Regions from separate parts of the Streptomyces sp. NPDC001634 genome, predicted to be linked through region 1. Evidence: riboswitches for the same ligand, from Rfam matches in the RefSeq annotation. Region 1 holds a riboswitch; each other region holds the start of a gene.
The links. Region 1 has a riboswitch for cyclic di-AMP ahead of ABT186_RS34040 (M23 family metallopeptidase). Riboswitches for the same ligand answer to the same signal wherever they lie in the genome.
Positions count from the first base shown of each region.

Region 2: linked by a shared signal. The riboswitch ahead of ABT186_RS43825 (M23 family metallopeptidase) and the one ahead of ABT186_RS34040 (M23 family metallopeptidase) in region 1 are both predicted to bind cyclic di-AMP.
Region 3: linked by a shared signal. The riboswitch ahead of ABT186_RS06075 (transglycosylase family protein) and the one ahead of ABT186_RS34040 (M23 family metallopeptidase) in region 1 are both predicted to bind cyclic di-AMP.
Region 4: linked by a shared signal. The riboswitch ahead of ABT186_RS00165 (C40 family peptidase) and the one ahead of ABT186_RS34040 (M23 family metallopeptidase) in region 1 are both predicted to bind cyclic di-AMP.

Region 1 is NZ_JBEOZU010000067.1:32,541-34,731, reverse strand. It holds gene ABT186_RS34045 (aldo/keto reductase) at 1-52, opposite strand, end outside; gene ABT186_RS34040 (M23 family metallopeptidase) at 213-1,247, opposite strand; cyclic di-AMP (ydaO/yuaA leader) riboswitch at 1,259-1,416, opposite strand; gene ABT186_RS34035 (PP2C family protein-serine/threonine phosphatase) at 1,624-2,191, opposite strand, start outside.
Region 2 is NZ_JBEOZU010000127.1:17,144-19,334, forward strand. It holds gene ABT186_RS43820 (M16 family metallopeptidase) at 1-962, shown strand, start outside; cyclic di-AMP (ydaO/yuaA leader) riboswitch at 1,209-1,357, shown strand; gene ABT186_RS43825 (M23 family metallopeptidase) at 1,370-2,122, shown strand.
Region 3 is NZ_JBEOZU010000006.1:163,214-165,404, reverse strand. It holds gene eno (phosphopyruvate hydratase) at 1-317, opposite strand, end outside; gene ABT186_RS06075 (transglycosylase family protein) at 634-1,326, opposite strand; cyclic di-AMP (ydaO/yuaA leader) riboswitch at 1,331-1,501, opposite strand; gene ABT186_RS06070 (transglycosylase family protein) at 1,700-2,191, opposite strand, start outside.
Region 4 is NZ_JBEOZU010000001.1:31,242-33,432, forward strand. It holds gene ABT186_RS00160 (DUF6328 family protein) at 1-378, opposite strand, end outside; gene ABT186_RS00165 (C40 family peptidase) at 459-932, opposite strand; cyclic di-AMP (ydaO/yuaA leader) riboswitch at 937-1,121, opposite strand; gene ABT186_RS00170 (hypothetical protein) at 1,503-1,808, opposite strand; gene ABT186_RS00175 (ATP-dependent Clp protease proteolytic subunit) at 1,816-2,191, opposite strand, start outside.

The DNA of each region.
Region 1 (2,191 bases):
AGAGCGGGAAGACCTCGAGGTCGGAGGAGCCGAGCTTGCGAAGGGAAGTCATGCTCTTCTTCAACGCCCGGGCCGGATCGATATCTTCCGGAACAGCCGCAAAGTCCCCGTAAACAAGCAGATTCCAGAATTCCGGTTCAGGGCGCCAAGCCGACAGCCCTGGCGTCGGGGGGTGTGCGCCAGGGCCGCCGGGGTTCGGATGAGAAGAGGTGTCAGGGGTTGAGGCCCTTGCCCTGCAGCCACGCCATCGGGTCGATGGCGGCGCCGCCGTTCGGGTGGACCTCCAGGTGCAGATGCGGCCCGGTCACGTTGCCGGTCGCGCCCACGCGGCCGATGACGTCGCCCGTGGACACCTTCTGCCCCACGCTGACGCTGATCGACGACTGGTGGCAGAACCACAGCTCGGTGCCGTCGTCGAGGGTGAGGACCGTGCGGTAGCCGTACGAGCCGGCCCAGCCCGCCTGCGTGATGGTGCCGCTGTGGATCGCCTTGATGAGCGTGCCCGTGGGCGCGGCGAAGTCGAGACCGGTGTGGTAGCCGGAGGACCACATGGCACCGGCGTCACCGAAGCGGGAGGTCAGCGTGTACGAGGACGTCGGCAGCGTGTACTGCTTGGCCAGCTCGGCCAGCCGTGCCGCCTCGGCCTTCTGCTTGGCCTCCTCCTCCGCCTGCTTCTTGTCGGCGGCGGCCTTGGCCTTCGCGTCCTCCTGCGCCTTGGCCGCGGCCTCGGCGGCCTTCTTCGCGGCGGCGTCCTCAGCGGCCTGCGCGGCGGCCTTGTCGATCCGGTCCTGCTGGGAGGCGGCCTGCTCGATGATGCGGGCGCGCAGCGCCTCGCCCGCGCCGGAGTTGCCCGCGGCGGCGTCGGCGGTGGTCACGCCCGCGGCGCTGAGCGGGGTGGCGGAGCCCTTGGGGGCGCCGGCGTCCTCGCCGATGAGCGCCTTGGCCGAGTGCGTGAGCGAGGAGAGGTCCGGCAGGGATATGGACACCGGAGGCTTGCCCGACTGCGCGGTGGCCATGCCGCCCGCGCCGACGGCGGCCATCACGCCGACGCCCAGAACGGTGGAGCTGCGCGCGAGTCCGCCTCCGCGCTGCTTGGTGACGCGGTGCCGGCCGCGGACGGGGCGGAGCGACTCCTCGGTGGGGTTCCACTCCTCCCAGGGGCCCTCGTCGGTGCCAGGTGCGAAACCGAACGTCTGAGTTCCGTTCGGGGCGAACGAGGTGCTCTGGGCAGGCGGGTTGGACGCCACGTGGGCGCACTCCTTTCCTTCCTTCTCGCCTACCGGGTTAGCTGACGGGTTCGGAGCAGGAAGGTCTCCTACGCGCGTATACCTGCCGTGCTTCCACGGCGGCATCCGCTCGATTCACCCCAAGGTGGTGGTTCCCCGGCTCCCTTGCGGGATTCGGCACACGCGCACGGAGCCGCCTCTTGTGACGGCTGGGACGACCGCGCTGCGTTATCGAACGTTAATAGACGCGGGGGCCGGATTCCAAGCCGTTCGACCTAGATCATTAACGCCCCTGGCCAGGACTTTCACGCCATGAACGGCAGAAAACGGGCGAGTTGCTCCCACCTCAGGAGTCTCACAGATATTGACAGTATGTCAGTTGTTGAGCGGAGGGGCGTCAGATGATCACCTGGCGTGACGACGGCGACGGGTGCTCGGGGCGGCGTACGGCCAGCACGGCCATGTCGTCCGTGGCACGGCCGCCGGTGTGGCGGGCGACCTCCTCGGTGACGGCGGCCAGGAGTGCGGCGGGCCCGGGGAAGACGCGGCCGACGAGGCGGCCTGCGGGGTCGTAGAACTCGCCGTGCGCATCGCGTGCCTCCGAGACGCCGTCGGTGAAGAAGAGCAGCGTCGCCCCGGGCGGGAAGTCCCACTCCTTCGCCCGGTCGGGCCATATGCCGAGGTCGCCCATACCCAGCGGCAGCGCGGGCTCGGGGGGCGCCAGCTCGCTCAGGGTGCCGTCCGGGTGCAGCAGCAGCGGTGCGGGGTGGCCTCGGCTGACGATGCGGACGCGTCCGCCGCCGTGCGGGATCTCGGCGAGCACCGCGGTGGTGAACCCCTCGAACGCGTCGATCCGGTCGCGCCGGGTGCCCTCGCGCAACAACGCCCGCTCCAGGCGCTGGGCGACGGCCTCCAGCGTGGACTCCTGTTCCGCGGCCTCCCGGAAGGCGCCGATGACGACGGCG
Region 2 (2,191 bases), on a different contig from region 1:
TGGTGCGCAACCGCCTCGACGAGATCCCGCACGAGACGGCCAATCCGGCCCGCCGCGCCGCCAAGGAGCTCTCCAAGGAGCTGTTCCCCGCGTCCTCGCGCATGTCGCGCCCGCGCCAGGGCACCGAGGAGACGGTCGCGAACATCGACTCCGCGGCCGTCCGTGCCTTCTACGAGCGGTATGTACGCCCCGCGACGGCCATCGCCGTCGTGGTCGGCGACCTGACCGGGTTCGACCTCGGCGAGCTTCTCGGCGACACGCTCGGCGCCTGGAAGGGCTCGCCGGCCAAGCCGCGTCCCGTTCCTCCGGTGACCGCCGACGACACCGGCCGCGTGATCATCGTGGACCGCCCCGGCGCCGTCCAGACGCAGCTGCTCATCGGCCGCGTCGGCGCCGACCGCCACGACCGCGTCTGGCCCGCGCAGGTGCTCGGCACGTACTGCCTCGGCGGCACTCTCACCTCCCGTCTGGACCGCGTCCTGCGCGAGGAGAAGGGCTACACCTACGGTGTGCGGGCGTTCGGGCAGGTGCTGCGCTCCGCGCCCGACGGCACGGGTGCCGCGATGCTCGCCATCAGCGGCTCGGTCGACACGCCGAACACCGGCCCGGCGCTCGACGACCTCTGGAAGGTGCTGCGCACCCTCGCCGCCGAGGGGCTGACGGACGCAGAGCGCGATGTCGCCGTGCAGAACCTGGTGGGTGTGGCGCCGCTCAAGTTCGAGACCGCGGCGGCCGTGGCGAGCACCTTCGCCGACCAGGTCGAGCAGCACCTCCCGGACGACTACCAGGCGACGCTGTATCAGGAACTCTCCGCGACGGGCACGGTGGAGGCCACGGCGGCCGTCGTGAACGCCTTCCCGGTGGACCGTCTGGTGACCGTCCTGGTGGGCGACGCCGCGAAGATCGCGGAGCCCGTCAAGGCGCTCGGCATCGGTGAAGTGTCCGTCGTAGCGGCCGAGTAGGGGCGCCGCACGCGCGCGTGGAGACCACCTGGCAGGCACGCGCGCGTCGCACGGCGGGACACAACGGGCCCTGGTGACATCCGTCACCAGGGCCCGTCTCTTGGGGTTTTGTCCGTATTGCCGCAGAGTTGCCTCTCTGCCCTGTGGGATGCGCTACAAATCCCCGTCTCCGTTTGTTGATTGAAAGAGGGCCCCCTTAGCGTCGTCCGGGCTGTCCGTCAGGCAGTGCGCCGCACCCGCGGCACCGGACAGTCATCGCCGAGTCCCCGTACGGCGCGAGCCAGGGGAGCCGGGGACCCAACCACAGTCCCTGGGGTGAATCGGGCTCCAGCCCGTAGGAGACCTTCCTGCTCCGAACCCGTCAGCTAACCCGGTAGGCGAGAGGGAAGGAAAGGACCAGCCACTTCATGGCGTTCACCTGCGCCACCGGGAAGCACCGTCGTACCGGCCGTGCGAAGCGCACGACCACGAATGCCATGGGCGCCGCGGCGCTCGCCGCCACCGGCGTCATCGGCACACTGGCCGCCCCGGCGCTCGCCGTCGAGAACTCCGTCGAGCAGACCGGACTGATGCAGGCCGTCACCCTCGGCGACTCGGTCGCCGAGAAGATCGACGCCCAGGCCGCCGCCCAGAAGCAGGCCGCGGAGCAGAAGCAGGCCGCGGAGGCCGCGCGCCGGAAGGCCGCGGAGAAGGCCAGGCAGGAGCGCGAGGCCAAGGAGCGCGCCGCCCGCGAGGCCGAGCGCAGGCGTCTCAACGCCTACGTGGCGCCGATCTTCAACTCCTACGTCTCCACCGGCTACAAGAGCGGCGGCTCCCTGTGGTCGTCCGGCGCGCACACGGGCATCGACTTCCACGCCTCGACGGGAACACCCGTGCACGCGGTCGGTTCCGGCACCGTCGTCGAGACGGGCTGGGGCGGCGCGTACGGCAACCAGATCGTCATCAAGATGAACGACGGCACCTATACGCAGTACGGCCACCTGTCGTCCATCGGCGTCTCCGTCGGCCAGACGGTCACCCCGGGCCGGCAGATAGCCCTCTCCGGGGCCACCGGCAACGTCACCGGGCCGCATCTGCACTTCGAGGCCCGTACGACCCCGGAGTACGGCTCGGACATCGACCCGGTCGCCTACCTCCGTTCACACGGTGTGAACGTCTGATACCAAGCACGTCGACGGGTATGCCCGTCCGATGGCCCCGGCTCATCAGCCGGGGCCATCGTCGTTTCG
Region 3 (2,191 bases), on a different contig from region 1:
CCCTTGTTGTCGGTGGCGTCCAGGTCGAACATCGCCTGGTCGATCAGGCGCTGCTCGGTGGCGTCGTAGCCGACCAGCTCCGGGCCGATCTGCTCGATCACGGCGAGGACGGCCTTCTCGACGCCCTTGCCCTGGTAGCGGTTGGGGTCACCGTCGCGGAGCTCGATGGCCTCGAAGGCGCCGGTGGAGGCGCCGGACGGAACGGCGGCACGACCCGTGCTGCCGTCGTCGAGGCCGACCTCGACCTCGACCGTGGGGTTGCCTCGGGAGTCCAGGATTTCCCGGGCTACGACGACGTCGATGGACGGCACGAGCATCTCCTTCGTGGAATGTGACGCTGAAAGTGCGGGGCTGGTGTGCCTTGCGACTAGAGCCTAACCGTCCCGGGGCTGTCGGCAGCCGACCGACCGTCCCGTGGACAGGACTGACGGTACCCATTGTTCCCGCCCGGAACAAAGGAAGTGGAAAATCGCGGGGCGAGGGTGGGGCCGACATGGAAAAACCCCGCCCCGGTGCGTACGGGGGAAAACGCACCGGGGCGGGGAGCCCGTGGGGACGGTGGTGGCTCTCACCGGGCCTCCACTATGGGGACCAGGGATATGAGAGCGCTGTGGTTCGACTACGAGCCGGGCGTCACTTCAAGTGCAGCTGCTGACCCGGGTAGATGAGGTCGGCGTCCTTGACGATGTCCTTGTTCAGCTCGAACAGCTTCTGCCAGCCGCCGGCGACGTGGTGCGCCGCGGCGATCCCGCTGAGGGTGTCACCCTTGACGACCTTGTACTCGCCGTCGCCCTTCTTGACGGTCGCGCCGGTCGGGGTGGTGACGGCCTTCGGGGTGGCTGCGGCCTTCGGGGCGGCCGGACGCTGGGCCGAACGGGAGGCCTTCTTCGGGGCGGTCGAGCGGGTGGTGGTCTTCGCGCTGCTCGAGGAGCTGCTGCCGCCGCCGTTGTACGGGGTGCTGGTCAGACCCTTGCCGCAGACCGGCCAGGCGCCCTTGCCCTGGCCCGCGAGGACCTTCTCGGCGATGGCTATCTGCTGCGCCTTGCCGGCAAGGTCGGCGCGCGGAGCGTAGGCGGTGCCGCCGTACGCGGCCCAGGTGGAGTTGGTGAACTGCAGACCGCCGTAGAAGCCGTTTCCGGTGTTGATCGACCAGTTGCCGCCGGACTCGCACTGGGCGACGGCGTCCCACTGGGCGGCGGTGGCGGCCGAGGCGTTGCCGGCCGCGAGCAGCGGGGCGGCGATGGCAGCGCCGGTGACGCCGGCGAGCGCGATGACGCGAGTGGTCTTGGACGGGCGGCGGTGCTTGCCGTTGCCGGAACACAGCATGGTTCGATCCCCTCACCGACGCCTGCGAGGTGAGCTGTCGGGTTCGAGCCGGTTGAGTTGCCCGGCCGCGCACCTCTCGATGCACGGCTTCACCCCAAGCCGCTCCCGGTCAGCCAACTCCCGGGCGCGGCGCCTACCTTGGGTCCCCCGCTCCTGCCTACGGCGCATGACGCGACGACTGTTCCCATACGGCCGCTGGCAGGATTCGGCGTTGCAACCGTTGGGGCCCGCTATGGCGAGCGGTCACGACCGTAAACAGTCGATCCACCGATTTTCAAAGACGATCAGGGCTATTGAGACCCATCTCTCACTTTCGCCAAACCGGACATTTGACGTGAAGCGGGACGTGAACACACCCCGCCCGGACGGTAGTTCAGGGCCGTTCCGTGGCCGGTGCGGAATCGAGCGCAAGGCTCTGACCGGGAATAATGAGGTTGGGATCGGTACCGACCGCCGACTTGTTCGCGTCGTACAGCCCCAGCCATCCACCCTTGAGGTCAAGGGAGTCGGCGATGACCGACAGACTGTCTCCGGGACGGACGGTGTACGAGCCGTCGACGGAGTCGCTTGCGGTGGCGGAGTCTCGTGAGGCGTGCCGACCGGTCGAGTCGGCCGTACGACCGTCCGTGGCGCTCTCGTCGGCACTGCCGCCGCGATGACGGCCGACACCGGAGGTCGCACTCGCGCTCGGAGTCGAAGAGGCGCCATCCTGCCCGGACTTGTCCGACTTTTCACCCTTCGCGGTGGGCGTGGACGAGCTCCCCGAACCCTGGGAGTCGCTCGCGCCGCTGTCACCCTTGCCGGAGTGGGCGGTCGCCTTCGCGGAGGGGGACGAAGAAGAGGACGGGGATGAAGAGGGTGAAGA
Region 4 (2,191 bases), on a different contig from region 1:
CGAGACGTCCACCACCAGCAGCACCGACCCGGTGAACGCCAGCATCAGCACCGCCATCCCGACCGTGGCGAGGCGGGAGGAGATCCGCACGATGGCGGGCTTGGCGTTCTTCTGGAAGAGCGAGCGGTGCAACGCCGCGGGCGTGGTGAACAGGGCCGCCGCCAGAACGGCCAGCAGGAGCGTCGTGACGTATGTGGCGCGCTGGACCGTGTCGAGCGTGGTGAAGCGCTGGGTGAAGGCCAGGGTCAGCAGGAAGGCGAAGAGGATCTGCACCCCGGTCTGGGTGACGCGCAGCTCCTGCAGCAACTCGGCGAAGTTGCGGTCCGCGCGCTCCAGGGGTGTTTCGTGCCGTGCCTGGTGGGGAGGTCGGTCGCCCATGGTGAACGAGTAACCGTTCCGGCCCTCCTCACGCCCTGGTGGGGTGACGGCGCACCGTGCCGTCACCCCACCCGGCCGTGTCAGCTCACCCGGCCGTACCACACGCTCCTCGTCCAGATCTTCTCGAGCCGGACCACGGAACCGGTCTTCGGGGAGTGCCAGATCTTTCCCTTCCCGGCATAGATGCCGACGTGGTAGATGTTCCGGCCCGAGTGGAAGAACACCAGGTCTCCCGCCCTGCGCTGCGAGGCCGAGATGTGGTGCGTCTTGTTGTACTGTGCCGCGGCCGTACGGGGCAGGGTCTTGCCCGCCTTCTTGTACGCGTAGAGCGTGAGCCCCGAGCAGTCGAAGCGGCGCGGTCCGGCGGCGCCCCACTGGTAGGGGGACCCCTTCTTCGACGCCGCGATCTGAAGCGCCTTGATCGCCGGAGTCGCGGCCACCGCGTCGGCTGCGACGCCGGGGGCCACGATGCTGCCGCCGACGGCGGCGATGGTGAGGGCCGAGGCCGTACCGGCCCGGGTCAGCAGCGACGGGACACGATTGAGCGCAGTCATGCGCAACCCTTCGTCAGCCGCCTGTGAAGGATGACCTGTCGGATTCGGGCTGGCGAAGTAGCCCGGCCGCTGACGCGGCTTCACCCCAAGGACCGTCCGGATCTCTCCGGTGGCCCGCCTTGCTGGGTCCTCCACTCCTGCCGATCCACTCCTGTCGACCGGTCATCCGGGCGGTGGCAGGACTCGGCGTCCGCCCGGACCGCCCCGCCGCGGTGGCGGGGGCTTGTCGTCAGGAAGGGATCTTCACCTACGGAAGTCGGAAAATCACAATGGAATCGGTGGTTTGTGGTGTTACTCACCAACCACCCGTTCGGCTGGACAGCCCCCTGTTCGAAGGGGGTTGAGGGGTCTGACGAGCCTCCCACCTGCACAGAAACGCCCGATTCGACCCCGGGGCTACGCGCGTTGCGGAGTATTTTCGGGCCCCCGGCCGGAGGGGTGCCTACTCCGACCGGGGGTACACCATTTGGTTCGTTTGAGTCGGAGGCGGAGCCGTTCGTCACCTCATGCGTGACGAGCAGCATTCCGATCGCGTCAACTGTCCTGCTCCGCCGAAACGGTCACTGTCCGTCAGTCCGGTCCCGGCGGAACCGCGACTCGTGCCGCGCGGCGCTCACCGTCCAGGACCCGGAGCGCGCGGGCGAGCGTCGGGCCATGCAGTTCGTTCTCCCCGCGCTGGTGCATCAGCGTCAGCGCGTCCCGCAGGGCCGCTGCCTTGCTCACCAGGGCCTGGGCGGCGCGCAGTCCCCGGTACGTGTCCCCGGAGTGCGCCGGATTGATGCGGCCGAGCAGGTCGACGATGTCGAGGTAACGGTCGATCAACTCCGCCTCGGCGCGGGTCAGTGCAGGCAGCGGGGGCAGTTCGGGCGGCAGCATCGGCGGCTCACCTCGCGCCGGGCGCGGTACGCGAGGCCTTGCGGCTCGCAATGATGCGGTCGACCAGTCCGTACTCCACCGCCGCCCGTGCGTCGAGGATCTTGTCCCGCTCGATGTCGGCGGCGATCCGCTCCTGGCTCTGCCCGGTGTGCCGCGCGAGCATCTCCTCCAGCCGCTCGCGGGTGCGCGTCAATTCCTCGGCCTGGATGAGCAGATCGGTGGCCTGCCCCTCCAAGGGCTCGGGCAGGGACGGCTGGTGGATCAGCACGCGGGCGCCCGGCAGCGCGGACCGCTTGCCCGGTGTGCCGCCGGCGAGCAGTACGGCCGCGGCGGACGCCGCCTGGCCGAGGCAGATCGTCTCCACGTCGCAGCTGACGTACTGC